One region of the Bacillus sp. KNSH39 genome, then DNA from elsewhere that is predicted to be linked to it. Evidence: riboswitches for the same ligand, from Rfam matches in the RefSeq annotation. Region 1 holds a riboswitch; the other holds the start of a gene.
The links. Region 1 has a riboswitch for S-adenosylmethionine ahead of mtnK (S-methyl-5-thioribose kinase). Riboswitches for the same ligand answer to the same signal wherever they lie in the genome.

Region 1 (6,950 bases):
AACGAGAATCGTATCACCAGGATTTGTAAAACAAATCGGTAATTCTACTAGTCCAGCCTTCCCACCAAACAAAATAGCAACTTCAGTTTTTGGGTTTAATTCGACGCCATATTCACGTTTATAGAATGTAGCCACGGCTTCCTTTAAGCTTTCATGTCCGCGAAATGGCGGATATTTATGATGAATGGTCTTTTCGGCAGCATCTTGTAAAGCTTTTACGATATGCTGCGGTGTTGGTTGATCTGGATTACCTTGACCTAGATTAATAACATCGTGACCAGCTGCAACGACTTTGTTAACTTTTGCAACAAGTGAAGCGAAAAATTGTGTTGGCAATGATGTTACTATCTCAGAAGGTTGAAATAATTTCATACTTTCCACCTCTTTTGAAAGTTGTTACAATTCTAGTGACAAATGATATAATCTTTCCAGTATTTTGTAAAGAGAAAAATAAGAATGGGGCTGAAAAAATGAAAGTCGCATGTATTCAAATGGATATTGTTTTTGGAGATGTAGAAAAAAATATTGAGAATGCTAAAAATAAAATAAGTGAAGCTATGAAGGAAAGGCCAGATGTTATCGTCTTACCAGAACTATGGACAACAGGATATGATTTAACGAGACTTTCTGAAATTGCAGATAGGGATGGAGTGGAAACGAAAGAAAAGTTAATAGAATGGGCGAAGCGATATGATGTACATATTGTTGGTGGGTCCATAGCAAAGCAAACAGAGCAAGGCGTTACAAATACGATGTATGTTGTAAATAATGAAGGACAGTTAGTCAACGAATATAGTAAAGTACATTTATTTCAGCTTATGGATGAACATAAATATTTAATAGCTGGTAATGGTACGGGCGAATTTAAGCTAGATGATGTTGAATGCGCTGGAACAATTTGTTATGATATTCGTTTTCCAGAGTGGATGCGTGTTCATACTGCTAAAGGGGCAAAAGTATTATTTGTTGTAGCTGAATGGCCATTAGTTCGTTTAGCACATTGGCGTTTGCTATTGCAAGCAAGAGCAGTTGAAAATCAGTGTTATGTTGTTGCGTGTAATAGAGCAGGGAAGGATCCGAATAATGTGTTTGCAGGTCATTCTTTAATTGTGGATCCTTGGGGTGAAGTTGTAGTAGAGGCGAATGAAGAGGAATCAATTTTATTTGGAGAGCTTGAATTCGAGAAAATTAAAGAAGTACGTAAAGGAATTCCAGTTTTTGCGGATCGCCGTCCAGAATTATACAAATAAAATGTTGACAAGTGATTTTTATTCTTGGTATAGTCTTCAACATAAAGTTAAAAATTCAAAAAATTATACAACTCTTATCAAGAGCAGGTGGAGGGATTTGGCCCGATGAAGCCCAGCAACCGACCGTAATACCATTGTGAAATGGGGCGTTTATTACGCCAAAAGGCACGGTGCTAATTCCAGCAGAAAGTAAAACTTTCTGGCAGATAAGAGGGGAGAAGATAAACTTCAAACCTCTTTCTTAGTGGAAAGAGGTTTTTCTATGTTAGAAAAACCTCTGAATTTAAAAAGGGGGAGAAGAAGATGGGATATTATTCATTAACAGAAATAACAGCTGTACAATATGCGAAAGATCATGGCTATTTTGAAGAGAAGGCAAATGTCATTTGTCATGAAATTGGAGATGGAAACTTAAATTACGTGTTCAAATTAGATGATGGAGAGAAATCCATTATAATAAAACAAGCACTGCCTTATGCGAAAGTAGTTGGTGAAAGCTGGCCATTGTCTATAAAAAGAGCAACGATTGAAAGCAAGGCATTACAAATTTTTGCGCAGTATGTACCGGATTATGTTCCAGTAGTGTACAGTCATGACGAAGAGTTAGCGATAACGGTAATAGAAGACTTATCAAGACTAACAATTACAAGAAAAGGATTAATAGACGGAGAAGAATATCCGCTTTTATCCCAGCATATTGGTCGTTTTCTAGCACATGTTTTATTTTACACTTCAGATTTTGGTTTACAGTCAAAAGAGAAAAGGGTACTAGAAGGTACCTTTGTAAATCCGGACCTTTGTAAAATTACAGAGGATTTAGTGTTTACAGATCCGTTTGGGCATTATGATACAAATGATTATGAGCCAGATTTACAGCTCGTGGTTGATGAACTTTGGAGTGATAAAACTTTAAAACTAAAAGTAGCACAATATAAATATAAGTTCTTAACAAGAAAAGAAACTCTTATTCATGGTGATTTACATACTGGTAGTATTTTTTCGTCACCTTCTGAAACGAAAGTGATTGATCCAGAATTTGCGACATATGGCCCATTTGGGTTTGACATAGGTCAATTTATTGCAAATCTATTATTAAATGCGTTATCTAGAGAAGAAGAAAAGAGAAGTGTACTATTTTTCCATATAGAAAAGACGTGGAGTTATTTTGTAGAGACTTTTACAAAGTTATGGATTGGAGAAGGTGTAGAAGCATATACGAAAGAAAAACAATGGTTACCAATTATTTTGCAAAATATCTTTACTGATGCTGTTGGATTTGCCGGATGTGAACTAATTCGTAGAACAATTGGTTTAGCTCATGTAGCAGATTTAGATGAAATAGAAAATAAAGAAACAAGAATTCAAGCTAAGAAACAAGCGCTATCCTTAGGAAAAGAACTAATAAAATATGAATCTAAAAGTGCTGATATTCAACTGTTTCGAACATTATTTCAACAGACAGTTTCAAGGGGTGTAAAAGCATGAGTACAATCGTTACGGTTCCGAGATCTGTAAGTTGGAAAGGGGATGCAATTGCGGTATTAAATCAAACGAAATTGCCACATAGCACAGAATACAAAACATTAACGACTATTGAAGAGGTTTGGAAAAGTATCATAATGTTAGAAGTACGCGGAGCGCCTGCAATTGGAATTGTAGCTGCATTTGGCTTGGCGCTTGCAGCGAAAAAATATAATACTTTACATATCGAAGAATTTCAAAAGAAGTTTAATAGAGACTGTAACTATTTAGGGACATCACGCCCAACGGCAGTAAATTTATTTTGGGCAATTGATCGTATGAGAGAATCTATTCGAGAGATTACTACAATAAAAGAAGCGCAAAAAATATTAGAAGAAGAAGCGCTTCGCATTCAACAGGAAGATGAAGAGGTGTGTCGAAATATTGGGGAATATGCGTTAACATGTTTTAAAGATGGCGATAATATTTTAACAATCTGTAACGCTGGAAGTATCGCAACTGCCAGATATGGAACTGCATTAGCTCCCTTTTATATTGGAAAAGAGAAAGGTGTGCGTTTACATGCATATGCGTGTGAAACGAGACCAGTTTTACAAGGTGGTCGCTTAACGACGTGGGAATTGAAGCAAGCAAATATTGATGTGACCCTTATAACAGATAATACTGCAGCTCATGCTATTCAAACGAAAGAAATAAACGCAATTATTGTGGGGGCGGATCGAATTGTCGCAAATGGAGATACAGCCAATAAAATAGGGACAATGAATTTAGCTATTTTAGCAAAGTACTTTAATATCCCATTTTACGTTGCTGCGCCACTGTCAACATTTGATGTTACGAAAGAAACTGGAGCCGAAATTATTATTGAAGAAAGAGATGAAACAGAAGTTACGAAAATCTTTGGAAAACAAGTAGCACCAATTGGAACGGATGTTTATAATCCAGCATTTGACATAACGCCGAATGAATTAATTACAGGAATTATTACTGAGAAAGGTATTATACGCGGGGACTATAAACGAGAAATTGCATCATTATTTGAAAAACAAGCTAATACATAATAGCTTGTTTTTTTATGCCTAAATGCAGTGTTTTCTCTTACTTATATAATGAAAGGAGGGGAAGAGGGTGGAAGAGTGGATCAAGATGATAGGTAATGTAGGGTTTCCGATTGTTGTAACATTATATTTACTCCACCGTATTGAAAGTAAATTAGAGGGGGTAATTGTTGCAATTGAGAAGCTCCCGCGGCAATTAATAAAGTACGAAGATCCTCGGGATAAAAAATAAAGTTTGCTCTTCTAGAGCAAACTTTATTTTTATTGAGCGGTATAACCACCATCGATAACGACAGCTTGACCAGTTATACCTTTAGCTTTTTCACTCGCTAAAAACATCGCATAATCTGCAATTTCTTGTACTTGTAATAAGCGCTTTTGTGGAACGAGTGGATAAATAACATCTTCTAAAACATTTTCAAGTGGTACATTTCGTGTAGTAGCTAAGTCTTGTAGTTGATTACGTACAAGGGGGGTATCAACATAACCAGGGCAAAGGGCATTAACAGTAATACCATGCGTAGCACCTTCTAAAGCGGCAACTTTTGTTAATCCAATTACGCCATGTTTTGCACTATTGTAGGCAGCTTTTCCAGCAAACCCGACAAGGCCGTTAATAGAAGCGACATTAATAATACGACCATATTTTTGTTGTTTCATAATCGGAAAGGCATGCTTAATTGCAATAAACGGAGCAATTTGCATAATTTGAATTAGTAGCTCGAACTTTTCAGTTGGAAAGTCTTCAATGGTTGAAACGTGTTGCATTCCTGCGTTGTTAATTAATATATGTAATGAACCGAAATGATCAACTGTTTGAGAAATTGCTGCTGTAATTTCCTCTTCAGATGTAACGTCACATTTTAAACCGATAGCTTGAAAACCTTCATTTTGTAATTGTTCAGCAGCTTCTTTTGCACGTTCTTCAAGCCGATCGGTAATCACAACTTTTGCACCTTCTTTTGCAAAAGCCTTTCCCATTTCATAACCAATGCCACTTGCAGCACCTGTTAAAAAGACAACTCGATTTGTAACCATGATGAAAAACATCCCTTCATAATAAAGTTTTCATAGTGCTCTATTTAGAGAAGCTATAATGAAATTCCTGCAAACATTTGGAAAAAATATCGTTAGCTATCTTGTTTTGCAAAATAGTCTTTGCTATACTATTTTGTAAAGCAAGATACTTACGCTTATCTATCTTGTAAAGCAAGATAGTAGGAGGATTTGAATTATGTCGACAAGTCAAATGCTGAAAGGGATTTTAGAAGGATGCTTACTTGCTATTATTTCTGAAGGCGAAATATACGGTTATGAAATGAGTGAAAAGCTAGCGAAGTATGGTTTTACAATGGCGAGTGAGGGAAGTATTTATCCGTTATTAATACGAATGCAAAAAGAAGGACTAATAACAAGCGTAATGAAGGAATCTCCATCTGGTCCAAAGAGAAAATATTATACATTAACAGAAAAAGGCGAGGAAGCACTTGATGAATTTATGGATCGCTGGGAAACGATGCAAAGTAGTGTAGAACGTCTACTTGAAGGGAAGGGAAGGAGAAAATAATGCTATCAAGTGAAGCGCGAAAGTTTTTGTTAGATATGAGATTATTTTTGACGGCAAAGAGTGTGAAAGAAAGCGATATTGAAAATTTTATAGAAGATGCGGAACTCCATTTAATTGAGGGTGAGAGTGATGGGAAAAGCGTAGAAGATATTTTCGGAAGCTCACCGAAAGAATATGCAAATGAACTTGTCAAAGTAATGGAAAGAGATAGACAGGAAACGTGGAAGCAAATTGGTTTTACAGTAATGAATATCGTATCGTTTTGGATTATTGCTTCTATCTTAATAGTAAATCATGGAATGTTACAGATTTCACTTATTCAGTGTATCGGTTATAGTTTTTCATTGATTTTAGTTGTTATAGGTCCTAATTTTCTACTTCGCAAAATGGCCTTCGTAACAAGTTTTACAAAAACATGGTTTTCTATGTGGTCTTTAGTTATGATCGCTCCAATGTTTTTATTAGGAGCTGTTACGATATTAGACGTGATATATCCGACAAAAATGCTCACATTCACTGAAGTGCAAAGTTATATAGTGGCTGGTGGGATTTTTATCATCACAGTAGCTATAAATATATATTTTGAAGGATGGTTTAAAAACTTATATTTAATCATTCCACTTTCAATTATGTTAGTGTTTAAAACATTTACAACGGAAGACCTTGTTCCAATGTTATTTCAAATTATATGTTTATACGGAAGTTTATTTATTTTAATTTTTGTTGAAATTATGATGAAGGCGAATAGAAGAGAAATGGTTAAATAAGGGAGGGGCTATAATGCAGATTTCTAAAGAAGGAGAAAAGTTCTTAATCGATACGAAAGTATATTTAATAACAAAAGGAATTAAAGAGGAAGATGTTGACGCTTTTTTAGAAGATGCAGAACTTCATTTAATTGAAGGTGAGAAAGAAGGAAAAACGGTAAGTAATATATTTGGTGATTCGCCAAAAGAGTATGCGGAAGAATTAGCGAAAGAGATGGAGAAGGATAAAGGCGGAAGTATAAAGAGTGTTTTAGGAATGATTATTGGGATAGGTGGGTATTGGTTACTAACCAATATTTTATTTGGAAATCCGAATCAACAATTTACGTTAACAAATGTACAGGTAATTGGTTATCCTATCGTTTTAATTATTACAATTATTGGAACGGTTTTTGCGTTTAGAATGTCTTCTTTTAAAAGTAAATTAGTAGAGTTTGGAATTATTTATGTAATAGTAATGATACCTATTTTATTATTAGTGTTATTAATGTTTATGAATAAATGGTATGGGACGCCAATTTTACAATTGTCGACAATGCAGACATATATATTAGCAGTAAGTATATTTTTATTACTTCTTATTGGTGAAGTATATGTTCTTGGTTGGATGGGTGTTTTGGTACTAATTGTTCCTCTTGCGATTATGTTCTTATTTAAAGACTTAGAAGAAAGAAATGTATTTTGGGGAATTGCAAAGATATTACTTATGTATGGAAGTATATATGGATTAATGAGATGGTCTTTAAAAATTGAAGAAAGAAAAAGTGTGAACTAGAAATTCAATAAAAAGCGGCTGCTCTGGATATACCAAAAATTATTTCCAAAG
Region 2 (15,973 bases), 1.3 Mb from region 1:
ACTCCTCTAATATCATTCTCTCGTACTTCTGTATGACGAGAATGCGGAGCAAAAAACAATTCATCAAATCCTTGTAATAATTTCACATGTTGCTCGCAAACTTCATGTTCAAATACACCAAACATTTTTTCCTTAAGGGGATACTTTGGAACACCATAATGATAGTACAAGCCAGCCTGTGCCCCCCAGCAAATATGGAGCGTAGATGTTACATTCGTTTTTGAATACTCCATAATATGTTTAAGCTCTTCCCAATAATCTACCTCTTCAAAAGCAAGGGTCTCCACTGGCGCTCCTGTAATAATGAGCCCATCAAACTTTTCATTTTCAATATCACGAAACGTTTTATAAAAGCTTGTTAAATGTTCTTGCGTTACATTACGCGATAGATGTGATTCCATATGAAGCAAATGAACATCTAATTGTAACGGTGTGTTTCCAATTAAGCGAAGTAATTGCGCCTCTGTGTCTTGCTTCGTCGGCATTAAATTTAATATAGCAATTTTTAAAGCACGTATATCTTGTGTTTCTGCCCGCTCCTTCGTCATTACAAAAATATTTTCTTTTTGCAACACTTTGCGAGCCGGTAAATCTTTATCAATTATGATCGGCATGTGTTTTGCCTCCAACTAGAGCTGCTTCCAAATCTGCAATAATATCAGAAACATCTTCTATACCAACCGATAAACGAATTAAATCAGATGTAACACCCGCTAAACGCTGATCTTCAGCATTTAATTGTCTATGCGTCGTACTAGCAGGATGTATAACGCAAGTTCGTGCATCAGCTACGTGCGTTACAAGAGTTGCTAGTTTTACATTTGCGATAAATTCTTTTGCTGCTTCTAATCCGCCTTTAATACCGAAAGTTAAAACACCACTAGCACCTTTTTTCAAGTACTGTTGTGCTAATGAGTAATTTTCATTACTATCTAAGCCTGGATAATTCACCCATTCAATACGTTCATGATTAGCAAGCCACTTAGCAACTGCAAGAGCATTTTCACTATGACGTTCCATTCGTAAATGCAATGTTTCTAAGCCAATATTGCTAATATATGCATTGAATGGGCTCATACAATTTCCATAATCTCTTAATAGCTGAACACGTGCTTTCACAATATACGCTGCTGCACCAAAGTTTTGAACGTAACTTACACCGTGATAACTTGGATCTGGTTCAACAAGCTCAGGATACTTTCCATTTGTCCAATCAAAGTTTCCACCGTCAATTACAATACCGCCTAAAGAGCTCGCATGCCCATCGATATACTTCGTCGTAGAATGAACAATAATATTTGCCCCATGTTCAAATGCCTGGCATAAATAAGGAGTTGCTAATGTATTATCAACGATAAAAGGTACCTCTAATTCTTTAGCGGCAGCTGAAAATTCTTTAAAATTTAAAACATTCATCGCTGGATTTCCTAACGATTCTGCATAGATAAGTTTCGTCTTGTCATTAGCAAGCGCCGTGATTTCATCTGCCGTTAAATTTGGATTAAAGAACGTAACATCAATGCCAAGCTTACGTAAACTCACCCCAAATAAATTAAACGTTCCCCCGTAAACAGTTGAAGAGCAAAGTAAATGGTCTCCACTACTACAAATATTTAAAACTGCGAGCATAATAGCTGCTTGCCCAGAAGCCGTTGCAACAGCTCCTACACCGCCTTCTAAATCTGATAATTTCTGCTCAAATGCTGCTAGAGTAGGGTTTCCAATACGTGTATAAATATATCCTTCTGCCTCTAAGTTAAATAGAGCTGCTAAATCATCCGAAGTATCGTATTTATACGTTGTGCTTTGATAAAGTGGTAAAACACGTGGTTCACCATTCTTTGGCGTATAGCCACCTTGCACACAAATTGTTCCTTTTCCCCATGATTCTCCCATCTCTCATTCTCCTTTCTTTTATACAAAATAAAAAACTGCCCCTTTCCTGAAAACAAGAAAGGAGCAGTTTGAAAACACGCTCTAAAGGCTCTTTCTTATCTCTCAGGATTACTACCTGCAGGATTTGGCACAATTCCGTTATACGGCTGTTGCCAAGGTTTCATCGGGCCTGTCCCTCCACCTTTTCTTGATAAGACTATGCAATTACCGTTGATTTTATAGCAATAATTTCCTAATGTCAAACAGTTTTTCTGAATGTTCTAAAATAAATGTTAACAGTTTCATATAAAGCAACAAAAGAAATATATTCTAATCTATTTCAAAAAAGACCTTTAAAAACCTCAAATCAGTCTATAAAATTAAATAAGTAATTTAACCTATAAATTCAAATTCCCCAAAAGTTAGCCTATATGTTGAATAGGCCATCTTCTCAAAAAGATACTATATATATTCAATCCATTTTTCACTAGTATATTTCACTTTTTTCCCTACTAAGATTTACATAACGGAGGTATAACATGACAAATAAAAAAGATATGCATTACATACTTGCTCTATATGGCATTCTTCTAGGATCTATAGTAGGAGCTACAGTCTGGTTATTTTTAGTCACAATAAATATTGGAATCCACTTTATTTGGGGATACTTGCCTGAAGTTCTCTCTTTTCCCTCTTATTACACCCTTTGCGTAACAATAATTGGCGGGGTCCTTGTTGGTCTATCACAAAAACATTTCGGTACATACCCACGCCTTATGCCTGAAGTAATGGCTGAATATAAAAAAACTGGTCGAATCGAATATCGCTTTGTCCATCGGGCTACTTTAACAGCGATTATTGTTTTAATTTTCGGTGCTAGTCTTGGTCCAGAAGCCGCACTAGTTGGAATTATAGGCGGACTGTGCACATGGGTAGGGGATCGCTTTAAATTTGCCTTAAAGAGTATGAATGAGCTAACCGAGATCGGAATTGGCGCTACTTTAAGTGTCATTTTTAACGCACCATTATTCGGTTATTTAGCACCAAATGAAAATGAGGGGGAAGAAATTGCTGCTTTTTCTAAAGGAAAAAAGGCGATTGTATACTTAGCTACTACTTTCGCAGGTTTTTCTGTTTATTTACTACTGAGTAAACTTGATAATCGTGGATCCTTTATTGTTGATTTCGGGGAAGGTACACTTTCTTTCAATGAATGGATTGCATTTCTTCCACTTGCTAGTATCGGTGCTATAGTTGGTTTCTTTTATTTCAAGTTAGAATTCACATTAGAAAAGTTAATTCACCCTTTTAGAGAATACAAGCTGACACTCGGAATTATCGGTGGTATTTTATTAGGAATTGCGGGAACCTTTCTTCCGTACACATTATTTTCAGGGGAACATCAATTAAAAGAATTAGTTGTTGAATGGAGCCATTTATCTTTTTGGATACTACTTCTTTCAGGGATTTTAAAGTTGTGCATTACTGCCGTTTGTTTGAACACAGGGTGGCGAGGTGGACATATCTTCCCAATTATATTTTCTGGGTCAAGTATCGGATACGCTGTAGCATCTATTCTTCCTATAGATCCAGTAGCATCTGTTGCCATCGTAACAACAGCAATTTCAAGCTATGCGTTACGAAAGCCAATAGCTATAACATTACTATTACTTATGTTTTTCCCGCTTAATTTACTATTGCCCATGCTTGGTGCAGCTGCTATCGGGAATGCCTTTCCACTCCCAAAACATAACGAAAATAAAAATTAATAAAAATAGGCAGTGGGGACGAAAGCTCCACTGCCTATTTTTTTATTACACATGCTGCTTCAATAATGCTTCTAACTCCTCAAAATTATGCACTTCATATGTCGGTATAATCCCACTATCATTTAATTTCCTTTCTGGATTAAACCAACAAGTATCAATTCCCGCTACATATCCACCTTTAATATCAGCGCTTAATGAATCACCAATAATCAGCCCTTCTTCAGGTGCAAAGTTAGGAATCCGTTCAAAAACATAATCAAAATACTCTTTCATCGGTTTTTGAAAACCCGTATCTTCCGAAACAAAGACATCTTTAAATAATGAATGTAACCCTGCATTGCGCAAACGTTTATCTTGCGTCTTAGAAACACCATTTGTCACTATATACAATTCATACTCCCCTTGAATTTGATTTATAAATTCAAATGCACCTTGCATGAGTTGATTTCCTTCTTCTAAGTAGTTACGATAATTATTTTCGAATAATATTCCATTTACTTCTTCTCCATACTCTTTAAACAACAGAGAGAATCGTGTATTTACAACTTCATTGCGTGATAGTTCACCTTTTTCAAAAGCATCCCAAAGACCTTTATTTATTTTTTTATAACGAGCCTCTATCTCGTCTGTTAAAGGGATTCCCTTCTCTTCAAAAAGTACCCGTAAAGCCACTTTTTCAGCCTTTTGGAAGTCTAGTAATGTATCATCTACATCAAATAACAATGTTTTATATTTTTTCATAAATTCATCACACTCTCTTTTCTACAAAAACAAATTTACATAAATCGTATCATTCCTTCTTGTAAAGATAATAGGAGATATCTCATACTATACATAGGGGTGAAAATATGAAAATCAGCAAAAATGAGGAAGAAATTTATCAATACATGCGAATCCATCAATTCCATACCCTATTTTCATTTCATGTCTTGCCATATGTAGAGCTGCATTCTTTTCAAACGAAAGAGATGATATGTAGTGAAGGAAATGCTCTCCCTTATCTCTATTACTTAATTTCTGGGAGAGCCAAAATATATATGAGTCATAAAAACGGGAAGGTTTCATTAATTAATTTTATTCAAGCACCATCTTTTATCGGGGAATTAGGATTAATAGGGGTAGAAAATATTACTAAGTCCGTTGAAGTACTAGAAGATTGTGTGTGTTTGGCACTTCCTCTTAAAGATTGTCAGCAACTTTTATTACAAGATGCAACGTTTTTACAGCACTTATGTAAATTTATTGGAGAAAAGACAATTACTCGCACTGAAAATTACGCAAAAAACTATAGTTATCCTTTTGAAAATCGATTAGCTGCTTTTATTTTATTAACAGAGCAAAATAATTGTTATATAGAAAAGCATACCGAGGCCTCGGAATATTTAAATGTCAGCTACCGTCATCTTTTATATGTATTAAATCAGTTTTGCCAACAAAATTATTTAAGAAAAGAAGGCCGAACATATTATATACAAGATCGAAATACATTAGAAAAGCTTGCTGATGAACTAAAAATATAAAAAAACAGCATTAACATATAAACGTTAATGCTGTTTTTTCGAGTGACGAGTATCATTTTAATTAAAATTTACTTGCTACTTTAGCTGCTTCTTCAAGACCTGCAGCGATGATTTCTTCTGCTTTATCTGGGAATTGGTTATGCCCTTCAATAACTACTGTTTCCATGTTTGTTGCGCCGAAGAAGCCCATCATACTTGCTACATATTTAACAGCCATTTCTACCTCAGCTGCTGGCCCTTCTGAATATACGCCGCCTCGTGCATTTAATAATGCAATCTTCTTATCTCCGATTAGGCCAACTGGACCCTCTGGCGTATATTTGAACGTTTTACCAGCACGGTTTAAATAATCAATATATGTGTGCAATACTGCTGGAATCGTTAAGTTCCATAATGGGAAGCCGAAAACAACTTTATCAGCTTCTAGGAATTGATTTAAATACTTATCAGCAACTGCTACTGCTTTTGCTTCTTCTTCTGTTAAATCAAATCCTTTACCTACCTTGAATGTACCATTGATCATGTCTACGCCTACGTATGGTAATTCTTCTTTATATAAATCAAGTTCTACTATTGTATCATTTGGGTTTGCTTCTTTATAGTTTGCTAAAAATGCCTCATATAATTTTACACTAACTGCTTGTTCCGCTGGACGGTTATTTGCTTTAACGAATAAAACTGTTGCCATTATTTATTCCTCCTAGTACTCACTCTTATGTTGTTATATGCTTTCAAAAAAGGTATCCCTTGTAATTGTTGTTTTGTTGCTTACAAACATATTTTATCTTTATATAAAGACAATTTCGTCCTCACATAGACGTATTTTTCCATAAAAAAAGTCCACCTTCTAAAGGCGAACTTGGTCTTACGACTTTCGTCTTATACAATTCCATTTTTAACTGCATATAATGCCGCTTGCGTACGATCAGATAAATTCAACTTACTCAAAATACTACTTACATGCGCCTTAACCGTCTTTTCTGTAATAACTAAAACAGATGCAATTTCCTTATTGCTCATCCCTTTCGCTAATAGCTGCAATACTTCATTTTCTCTCGCTGTTAGCACATCCACTTGAATAGAAGATTCTTCTTCCTTTTCTTCTACAGGTAATGTTTGAGAGAGAAGAGCATTTGCTATATCCGGATGTAATTGAATATTACCTTTATATGCGCTTCGAATAGCCTCAACAAGCTGATCTGGTTCTACATCTTTTAAAATATACCCACTTGCTCCAGCCCTTAATGCAGGTAACACATGCGCCTGATCAGAAAAGCTAGTTAATACAATTACTTTCACATTTGGATACTCTTTTTTTATATATGCCGTCGCCTCAACACCATCCATTTCAGGCATATATAAATCCATTAATATAACATCGGGATTTGTTTCTCCTACTTTCACTAACGCTTCTTTCCCATTATTCGCTTCTCCAACTAACTCTAAATCTTCCTGTGTACTTAAGAAAAATGCTAATCCTTTTAAAACGACTGTATGATCATCAACTAACAATACTTTTATTTTCACAAACTTCCCTCATTTTCACATCATAATGGTACATTTACTTTTACGCTCGTTCGTTTATTACTACTTACAATTTTAATTGTTCCACCAACTAATTCTACTCTTTCACGCATCGTAGTCATACCTAGTGATTTCTTTTCTTTTATATTCTTTTCCACAAAGCCCTTTCCTTGATCAACTATTTCTAATGATACATTTTTCTCATTCACTGTAAAATAAATCGTCGCTTCTTTTACACCTGCATGCTTACTTACATTGTTCAGTGCTTCTTGGCCTATGCGCCACAAAGCTTCTTCTACTACACGAGGTAAATCACGAACACCCGTAACTTGCTCCCTAATTTTCAGTCCCAAATTTTCACCGTACTGCTTTAGAGCTGGCAATAATCCTTTTTCTAATCCTGCCGGACGAAGCTGCCAAATTAATGTCCTCATTTCTTTCAAAGCTCCTTGCGCAAGTTCACGCATCTCATGCAAAGATTGATCTACCTTTTCATTTTTACCTTTTAAAACTGCCTCGGCGCCTTTTGTCATGAAGGTTAATGAAAATAATTTTTGCGAAACAGAATCATGTAAATCTCTTGCTAACCGATTTCTTTCTTCCATTCGTACAAGTTCACGGCGCTGCTCGTTTAACCTCAAATTCTCTATTATTAACGAAACATGGTTCGATAATGCTTGAATTACATCTATTGTATTAGCATCAAACTCTCCATTATTCAAACTAACACATAAAACACCAAATATATGGTTTTGAATATGTATTGGTGTAGCAATAACAGCTCGATTTAGATGTACATTATGTCCTATTTGATGTTTTATTAGAACTGGTTCATCTTGTTCTAACGCCTTCTTGGCCGCCTCTTTTACATCCTCTTGTAACTCTTCCTGAACGTAAGACGCTCGCAGAGATAATTCTTTTTCCTCCCTAATAAAAAGCGCTACTTGATTCCATTGAAATACTTCACCTACGTGATTTACCACCTTTTCAGGTAGTACATTAAACTTATGAATCATTTTTAAATCTTGAATGAAACGCTCTAATTTCACATAATAATGTGCTCTTCTCTTTTCATTTTCATATAATTTTGTTCGCTTTAAAGCCGTACCAATTTGGAAGGCAACCGATTGGAGTAATACTAATTCTTCTTCTGAAAAATGTGTTTTACCCGGACTTGCAACATTTAACACCCCAAATTTTTCTCCCCCAGCTTTTAAAGGAACCGTAGCATGATGAAGAATGCCCTCCGTATCCCCCCAATTATATTCAATTGCATTATTAATTCTTTTACATTCAATAATATTAACGGCTCTCTCTAATTTTCCATCTACAAAACCTCGTAAACACCAACATTCACCTTCGCACATCGGGCGTTTATTTTCATATGTAAGTGCCTCTGGTAATTGATAATCAATTAACTTCGTATACTTCCCATTTTCATCCGCAAGAAAAATCCATCCTGTCGTTAAACCTGTTACACTTAGCAATTTCTCGAGGACAGCTTGCAATACATGATATGTATCATTTGATGTATTTAATGTTTCTGCAATTTCCTTTAATATAACTAATTCATTCGTACGATTATCTCGAAACATACTCATTCTCCTGCATACAAGATTTTAAATAGCTCTTAAAATAAATCATCTACTTTTCACTTTGTACTTATTCGTAACATTGATATAATGGTGAAAACATAGTTTTCATTATATCACTCGAGGGGGCTTTCATAATGACATTAAATAAAGCACTTACTATCGCTGGTTCTGACACAAGTGGCGGTGCTGGTATACAAGCAGATTTAAAAACATTCCAAGAACTGGGCGTATACGGAATGACATCTCTTACAACAATCGTAACGATGGATCCACATAACGGTTGGGCACATAACGTATTTCCAATCCCAGCTTCTACATTAAAACCACAATTAGAAACAACAATTGAAGGTGTTGGCGTAGACGCTTTAAAAACAGGTATGCTTGGATCAGTAGAAATTATTGAAATGGTTGCAGAAACAATCGAAAAGCACAATTTCAAAAATGTAGTAGTTGACCCTGTTATGGTATGTAAAGGTGCAGATGAAGCATTACACCCTGAAACGAACGATTGCTTACGTGACGTTCTTGTGCCAAAGGCATTAGTTGTAACGCCAAACTTATTTGAAGCTTACCAATTAAGCGGTGTGAAAATTAATTCTCTTGAGGACATGAAAGAAGCAGCGAAGAAAATCCACGCTTTAGGTGCCAAATACGTACTAATTAAAGGCGGAAGCAAACTTGGTACGGAAACTGCAATCGACGTCCTATATGATGGAGAAACATTCGATCTTTTAGAATCAGAAAAAATTGATACTACAAATACACACGGCGCAGGTTGCACATATTCTGCTGCAATTACAGCAGAACTTGCAAAAGGAAAACCTGTGAAAGAAGCAGTAAAAACTGCTAAAGAATTCATCACAGCTGCTATTCGTTACTCATTCAAAATTAACGAATACGTAGGTCCAACTCACCATGGTGCATATCGTAAATTCGTTGTATCAAAAGAACTTGTCTAATATATAAATAAAAACACTCACAAGGTTCATACATTGCCTCTGTGAGTGTTTTTTATAAGCTTTATGTCTTCCGGTCATCTTATCTTTAAGATGCAGAGCTGACCTTATTTCTACCATTTCGTTTCGAGTAGTATAACGCATCATCCGCCGCTTGAATAAATTGCTCTGATGCCCCTTCATACTCTGAAACCCCTACCGAAACTGTAATTTTTATTTTTGTTCCATCTAACAATTCAAATGAATGTTTTTCAACAGCTATACGAGTTTGTTCCCCAACATGAATTCCATAAACCATTCCTTTCCTTGGTATCAAAAGCGCAAACTCCTCTCCACCCTTTCGAAAAACCAAATCCGGAAATGCTGACATTTCTCGCAAAATATGCCCTACTTGTTTTAACACTTCGTCTCCCGCTGGGTGCCCATACGTATCATTTACATGCTTAAAATGGTCAATATCTATAAGTAGTAAACAAAGTGAATCGTTTTTCAAGTGTTTATTACTAATATGACGATTCATCTCTAAATCAAACTGCCTTACGTTTCCTAGACCTGTCAATGCATCTATCGTTGCGTATTGCTTCATCGTTTGAAATAGCTCATTGGATTGTAAAACATAATTTGCACTTATGAATGTTATGTAACCTGTAATAATACTAGAAATTAAATATAATCCCACTATGTGGATCTCTTTAATTAACCATATATATAACGCTGGGATTAGAATAGATAAAATATATGCGTGTAACCATACCCACTTTTCCCCTAAAGAAAGCTTCATACGCGAAATAAAGATACTCCCTATTCCTATCGCAATGATTGTATAAAAGGCCACTTGAGAAGCTAATGAATAATCCATAAACAACAGTCTAGTTACTAAAATCATAATAATTGTTATGGTACTCGCTATCGGCCCTCCAATAATAACAGCTAGAATAACAGCTAAGTAGCGTAAATCCAATAGGATGGTACCAACACGAACACCGAAATACATTAGTAATATACCTAGTATCCCAGTAAAAATGCCTACTACACATTTCTGCCCAAAAGAGAATCCTTCTTTTAACGGCTTATCTCTTAAAAGCTGACCTCCAACAAAAATAAAGGAAAGAATAATTGTTGTATTTACAAATAAGTCCCTTAACATAAAATGATCTCCTTACTTTTCTATCTATCCCTTTCCTTACTTTATTGTATACGAAATCCCTATAATTCCCAAAGTTTTTATTTATTTTTTGCTGTTCCACGTGAAACAGCAAAAAATAAAAAGGGCGAAAACTCGCCCTTTTTCATTAACAACAGCGTGATATTTTTCCGCCCTTTGCGTTAAATCTTGCTTCTTGTGCCTCAGCAAAAAATTGCTTTTGACATAAAACCTCTTCTTCAGGATGATGCTTTTTCATATGCTCCACATATACTTCATAACTTGGTACCCCAACGAGCAAACTAATAAAGCGCTTCCTTTCCCCCCATACTTGCCACAGCTTTTTAAGCATAGTTCCTCGACTCACTTTCATCTCTAGGAATATATGGTGCCTCTTTTAACGGCATTGGCTTATTTCTTAATACTTGTATCCAAATTCGAAGTGCTGAAATTAACACAGCGATTACAACTATCATAAAAATCCCACAAAGCGCTGCATCAATATAATCATTGAAAATAATTTGCTTCATTTGAGCGACATTTTTAGCTGGCGCTAACACTTTTCCCTCATCTAATGCTCTCTGAAATACCTTTGCATGCGATAGAAATCCAATTTTAGGATTTTCATGAAATAGCTTTTGATACCCCGCCGTCATTGTTACAATCAGCAACCCGACAGTTGGAATAAGTGTTACCCAAACGTACGCCTTTTTTCCCATTTTGAACAAAATTGTCGTTCCAAGTAATAATGCAATACCTGCTAGCATTTGATTTGCAATACCGAAAAGTGGCCATAATGTATTAATTCCACCGAGCGGATCTATTACCCCTTGGTATAAGAAATATCCCCACCCTAATACACATAATGTTGTAGCGATTACATTTGCTAATGTAGAATCCGTTTTCCCAAATGGCTTATATACATGCCCTAAAATATCTTGAATCATAAATCGGCCGACACGCGTTCCGGCATCAATCGTTGTTAAAATAAATAGGGCTTCAAAGAGAATCGCAAAATGATACCAAAATGCCATCATGGCCGTTCCACCTATTACTTGTGAGAAAATATATGCCATACCTATCGCTAATGTTGGCGCACCACCTGTACGTGATAAAATCGTTTGCTCTCCAACATTTACAGCGAGATCTTTTAGTTCATTTGGTGTAATAGCAAATCCCCATGAGGAAATAACTTGAGCTGCCTGCGAGACATCTGTACCGATAAGTGCTGCGGGACTATTAATTGCAAAATACGTTCCCGGTGTTAATACACAAGCTGCAATCATCGCCATCGCTGCTACAAACGACTCCATTAACATTGCTCCATAACCGATTGGCTGTGCGTGTCCCTCTTGCTCAATCATCTTCGGCGTCGTACCTGATGAAACAAGAGCATGGAATCCAGACACTGCACCACAAGCAATAGTAATAAATAAGAAAGGGAATAGGTTTCCAGAGAACACAGGACCAGTTCCATCAATAAATTTCGAAACTGCTGGCATTTGTAAATCTGGTGCTACAATTAAGATACCGATTGCTAACCCTACAATTGTTCCGACTTTTAAAAATGTACTTAAATAATCACGTGGTGCTAAAAGCATCCAAACTGGTAATGCAGATGCAATAAATCCATATACAATAAGCATAATAGCAATTGTTTCACCACTAAATGTGAACATACTTGCAAGTGTTGGATTTTCTGCTACATACTGTCCTCCAACAAGAGATAAAATAAGTAGGATAATACCAATTACTGATCCTTCTCCAACACGACCAGGCCTAATATAGCGCATATAAACTCCCATTAAAATAGCGATAGGAATCGTTGCTGCTATCGTAAACATTCCCCAAGGACTTCCGATTAGTGCCTTTACTACGACCAACGCTAATACTGCTAATAAAATAATCATAATTCCTAAAATACCTATCATTGCAATTAGTCCTGTAACAGGTCCAATCTCATCTTTAATCATTTCTCCTAACGATTTACCATTACGTCTCATTGAAGCAAATAAAATAACAAAATCTTGGACAGCCCCCGCAACAACTACCCCAACAATAATCCAAATGGTCCCTGGTAAATACCCCATTTGTGCCGCTAAAATCGGTCCTACTAAAGGTCCCGCTCCAGCAATCGCTGCAAAGTGATGTCCAAACAATACCCACTTATTTGTTGGAACATAGTCTTTCCCATCATTTAATGTATGGGCTGGTGTTTGCCGATTATCATCTAAATTAAAAACCTTTCTCGCTATAAATCTACTATAAAAGCGATAAGCAACTGCATATACACATACGGCAGCTACTAAGAGCCATACAGCATTAATGGTTTCACCTTGTGATAAAGCTATTACCCCAAAAGCACCTGCTCCTACTGCTGTAATAACGCCCCAAAGTAAGATCGATTTCAATGTCTTCACATACAATTCCCCCAATACTATTTCTTAGTGGAGATTGTACTAAATTTTCTGAATATTTAACTTGAATCCTCCCTATCATGAAGGATTTTCAGTTTATCATGTTAAAATACTCTCATTATCTACTATAATTCAATGTTATTTCGAAGGCGTTTTACATAATTACGACTGACTGGAATCGGTTGCTCATCATACCTATCTAAATACAAATTATACGTGCCATTATAATAAGGTTTCAGTTCTTTTACATATGACATATTAATTAAATAGCTTTTATGTACACGTAAAAAATCATATGCATTTAGCTTATTTTCTAATTCCTGAAGTGTATATGTTGAAATATACTGATTATTCGTTGTGTAAATTGAAACAGTTTTATTTTCTTTATTTTTACTTACATATACGATATCTTCTGGAAGAATATATCGTATGCCCTCTTGACTTTCTATCGGTAGTTTTCGCAAATAACTCTTTGCTTTCTCACCTTGTTCTTTACCTATTTTATATAAAAGAAATTGTAAATCTTCTTCACGAAATGGTCGCAATAAATAATAAAATGCTTGAAAACGAAAAGCTGTAATAGATTCTTCTATGTTTTCACCTACAAAAATAAATTTTGTATAGCAATTTATTTCTCGTAATAAACTTGCATATTCAAAACCAGTACCATCTAGTAATTTGGAACTTAAAAAAACAAAGTCTGGTATATGTTTTTTCATCATAAATAAAGATTCTGTTCCTGTCTTTGCTTCAAAACATTCTACATTTCTCATATTTTCAGTGAAATTTTCAGCTAACTCTCTTCTCTCTTCTGCCTCTTCCATAATCAGTAAAATTTTCATTTCTTCAACCACCTAATTCTTTGTCCATATGTCCTGTTGTATACATTCGCTTTTATAAGAAATAATCCCTTTTTCTTACTATACCATTATTTATCTAAAAAAACAGAAAAAAGGAAACCACTTCGGTTTCCTCTCCCCCTTTATCCCGTACTAACTGCCTATAAAGAGACAAGTAGTGTAGGATGATAAACGATCCAGGATACGTTTAAATTTTCACTTTATACTAATTCTCGTTGCTTCGTTTCCTGTCCAAGTATTATTACAGCGAATACACCAATTAAAATTGATCCACAGAAAATCGTAAATATTAATGATAGTGAAGCTTCTGAGGCAACTAAATATCCCACTAATAGTGGCCCAAGGATACCACCGATACGACCAAATGCTGCTGCCATCCCTGCACCTGTACCACGAATAACCGTTGGATACTGCTCAGGTGTATAGGCGTATAATGCTCCCCAAGCACCTAAGTTAAAGAAGGATAGTAGCATACCTGCCACAATTAATACTGTTAATGAATCCGCAACCCCAAACAAATAAGCACTGCAAGCTGTCCCAATTAAATACGTAACCAAAACAAATTTACGACCGAGACGTTCAATAAACCAAGCAGCGGTGAAATATCCTGGAAGTTGAGCTAATGTCATAATAAGTACGTATTGGAAACTTTTTATTAAACTAAATCCTTTTAGCACCATTACACTCGGTAACCAAAGGAACATTCCATAATAGGAAAAGACAACACAAAACCATAGAATCCATAGCATAATTGTTGCTTTACGATATTCCCCAGACCAAACTGATTTTATATTTTCAATAACAGATGGCCTTTTTTCAACTTTTTGGAACCTTGGGGAATCCGGTAAATTCCATCTTAAATATAAAGCATATAGTGCTGGAACTGCACTCAATACCATCGCAACTTCCCAACCATATTTAGGAATAACAAAATACGAGATAAGAGCTGCAATTAGCCATCCACCTGCCCAAAAACTTTCTAATAACACAACAATTTTCCCACGCTCATGCGCTTCAACACTCTCTGATACTAGTGTAGAGGCAACTGGAAGCTCTCCGCCAAGCCCCATACCAATTAAAAAGCGTAAAACGAGAAACATTGCAAGTGTTGTTGTTAATGCGGTTAAACCACTACCGATAGAAAATAACAATAATGTAATAATAAAGACTGATTTCCGCCCTATTTTATCTGATAGTATCCCAAAAATAAGCGCTCCTACTGCCATACCGATTGAGTTAATACTGCCTATCCAGCCCATTTCTTGCGTACTTAATCCCCAATCCTTTTGCAAGGCTACCATTACAAATGAAAGCATTCCAACATCCATTGCATCAAATAGCCATCCAAGCCCAGCTATACCAAGTAGTTTGCGCTTCGAAATTTCTTTTACCTTGCCCACTAGAAGTCCTCCTCACACAGGTGTCTTTACACATCATTTTACATGTGTGAATTGTATAAGTAAAATACTTTTGTGTAAAAAATTCTCCTTCATCATTCCCAAAAAGTAAAACGTCTATCCCGATTGGTGAGAGCTAATAATCAGTGGGGATGCCTCACTAATTAAAGTTTCAATTTATTAAAAATGAACAAATAAAAAAAGCAGCGATATTTCGCTACTTTTTCGAACGCATTACTTCTTTTAAAAATTCCGCTAATACTAACTGACGACGCCAGCGTGTTGGATTACTGCATAATCTATAAAACCACTCTAAATGAATCGCTTGAATCCATTTTGGTGCACGTTTTACCTCTCCAGCCCATACGTCTAAACTTCCACCCACTCCAACAGCCATTTTCGTTTCTAAACGATGCTTATTGTTTTGGATAAAGTTCTCTTGTCTCGGGAAACCAAGTGCAACAAGTAATAAATCTGGTTTTGCTTCTTGAATGCGAGAAATAATATTCTCTTCGTCTTCTTGTTTAAAATAACCATCTTGTATACCGGCGATGGATACAGCTGAATATGTCTTTGTTAAATGATCTGCTGCAGCTTGTACAACATGCGGCTTTGCACCTAATAAGAAAACAGATACCGGCTTACTATCTTCTGATAACTTCGCAAGTAAATTACACATTAAATCAAAACCTGCTACACGTTCTTTTAAAGGTGTACCAAGCATCCCGCTTGCCTTTACAACCCCAATACCATCAGGTGTAATTAAATCTGTATTCAATAATGTTTGATAGAACTTTTCATCCTTTTTTGCGCACATAACAATTTCAGGGTTTGCTGTTACTACCTGAAACGTATGGGTTCGCTCCGCTTCTAGTTGTTCTTTTAAATATTGGACCGTTTCATCCATTGTCATTGT

Region 2: it holds a riboswitch for S-adenosylmethionine, as region 1 does, so the genes downstream of both, ACUL40_RS19250 (bifunctional O-acetylhomoserine aminocarboxypropyltransferase/cysteine synthase) here and mtnK (S-methyl-5-thioribose kinase) in region 1, are expected to answer to the same signal.

What each region holds. Positions count from the first base shown of each region.
Region 1 covers NZ_JBQXYO010000001.1:2,453,090-2,460,039, reverse strand. Annotated here, with positions in the region: gene ACUL40_RS12375 (pyridoxal phosphate-dependent aminotransferase) at 1-372, opposite strand, end outside; gene ACUL40_RS12370 (carbon-nitrogen family hydrolase) at 387-1,250, shown strand; SAM riboswitch class I at 1,322-1,463, shown strand; gene mtnK (S-methyl-5-thioribose kinase) at 1,554-2,735, shown strand; gene mtnA (S-methyl-5-thioribose-1-phosphate isomerase) at 2,732-3,793, shown strand; gene ACUL40_RS12355 (YvrJ family protein) at 3,861-4,022, shown strand; gene ACUL40_RS12350 (3-hydroxybutyrate dehydrogenase) at 4,052-4,828, opposite strand; gene ACUL40_RS12345 (PadR family transcriptional regulator) at 5,025-5,357, shown strand; gene ACUL40_RS12340 (DUF1129 domain-containing protein) at 5,357-6,124, shown strand; gene ACUL40_RS12335 (DUF1129 domain-containing protein) at 6,138-6,899, shown strand; partial or broken gene ACUL40_RS12330 (DNA-binding protein) at 6,912-6,950, shown strand, end outside.
Region 2 covers NZ_JBQXYO010000001.1:3,766,539-3,782,511, forward strand. Annotated here, with positions in the region: gene metA (homoserine O-acetyltransferase MetA) at 1-614, opposite strand, end outside; gene ACUL40_RS19250 (bifunctional O-acetylhomoserine aminocarboxypropyltransferase/cysteine synthase) at 598-1,896, opposite strand; SAM riboswitch class I at 1,989-2,093, opposite strand; gene ACUL40_RS19255 (chloride channel protein) at 2,415-3,644, shown strand; gene ACUL40_RS19260 (YjjG family noncanonical pyrimidine nucleotidase) at 3,690-4,385, opposite strand; gene ACUL40_RS19265 (transcriptional regulator YeiL) at 4,493-5,164, shown strand; gene ACUL40_RS19270 (FMN-dependent NADH-azoreductase) at 5,226-5,852, opposite strand; gene ACUL40_RS19275 (response regulator) at 6,044-6,691, opposite strand; gene ACUL40_RS19280 (GAF domain-containing sensor histidine kinase) at 6,712-8,283, opposite strand; gene pdxK (pyridoxine/pyridoxal/pyridoxamine kinase) at 8,418-9,242, shown strand; gene ACUL40_RS19290 (GGDEF domain-containing protein) at 9,328-10,386, opposite strand; gene ACUL40_RS19295 (YbdD/YjiX family protein) at 10,532-10,735, opposite strand; gene cstA (carbon starvation protein CstA) at 10,728-12,803, opposite strand; gene ACUL40_RS19305 (LytR/AlgR family response regulator transcription factor) at 12,926-13,642, opposite strand; gene ACUL40_RS19310 (MFS transporter) at 13,861-15,060, opposite strand; gene ACUL40_RS19315 (WecB/TagA/CpsF family glycosyltransferase) at 15,275-15,973, opposite strand, start outside.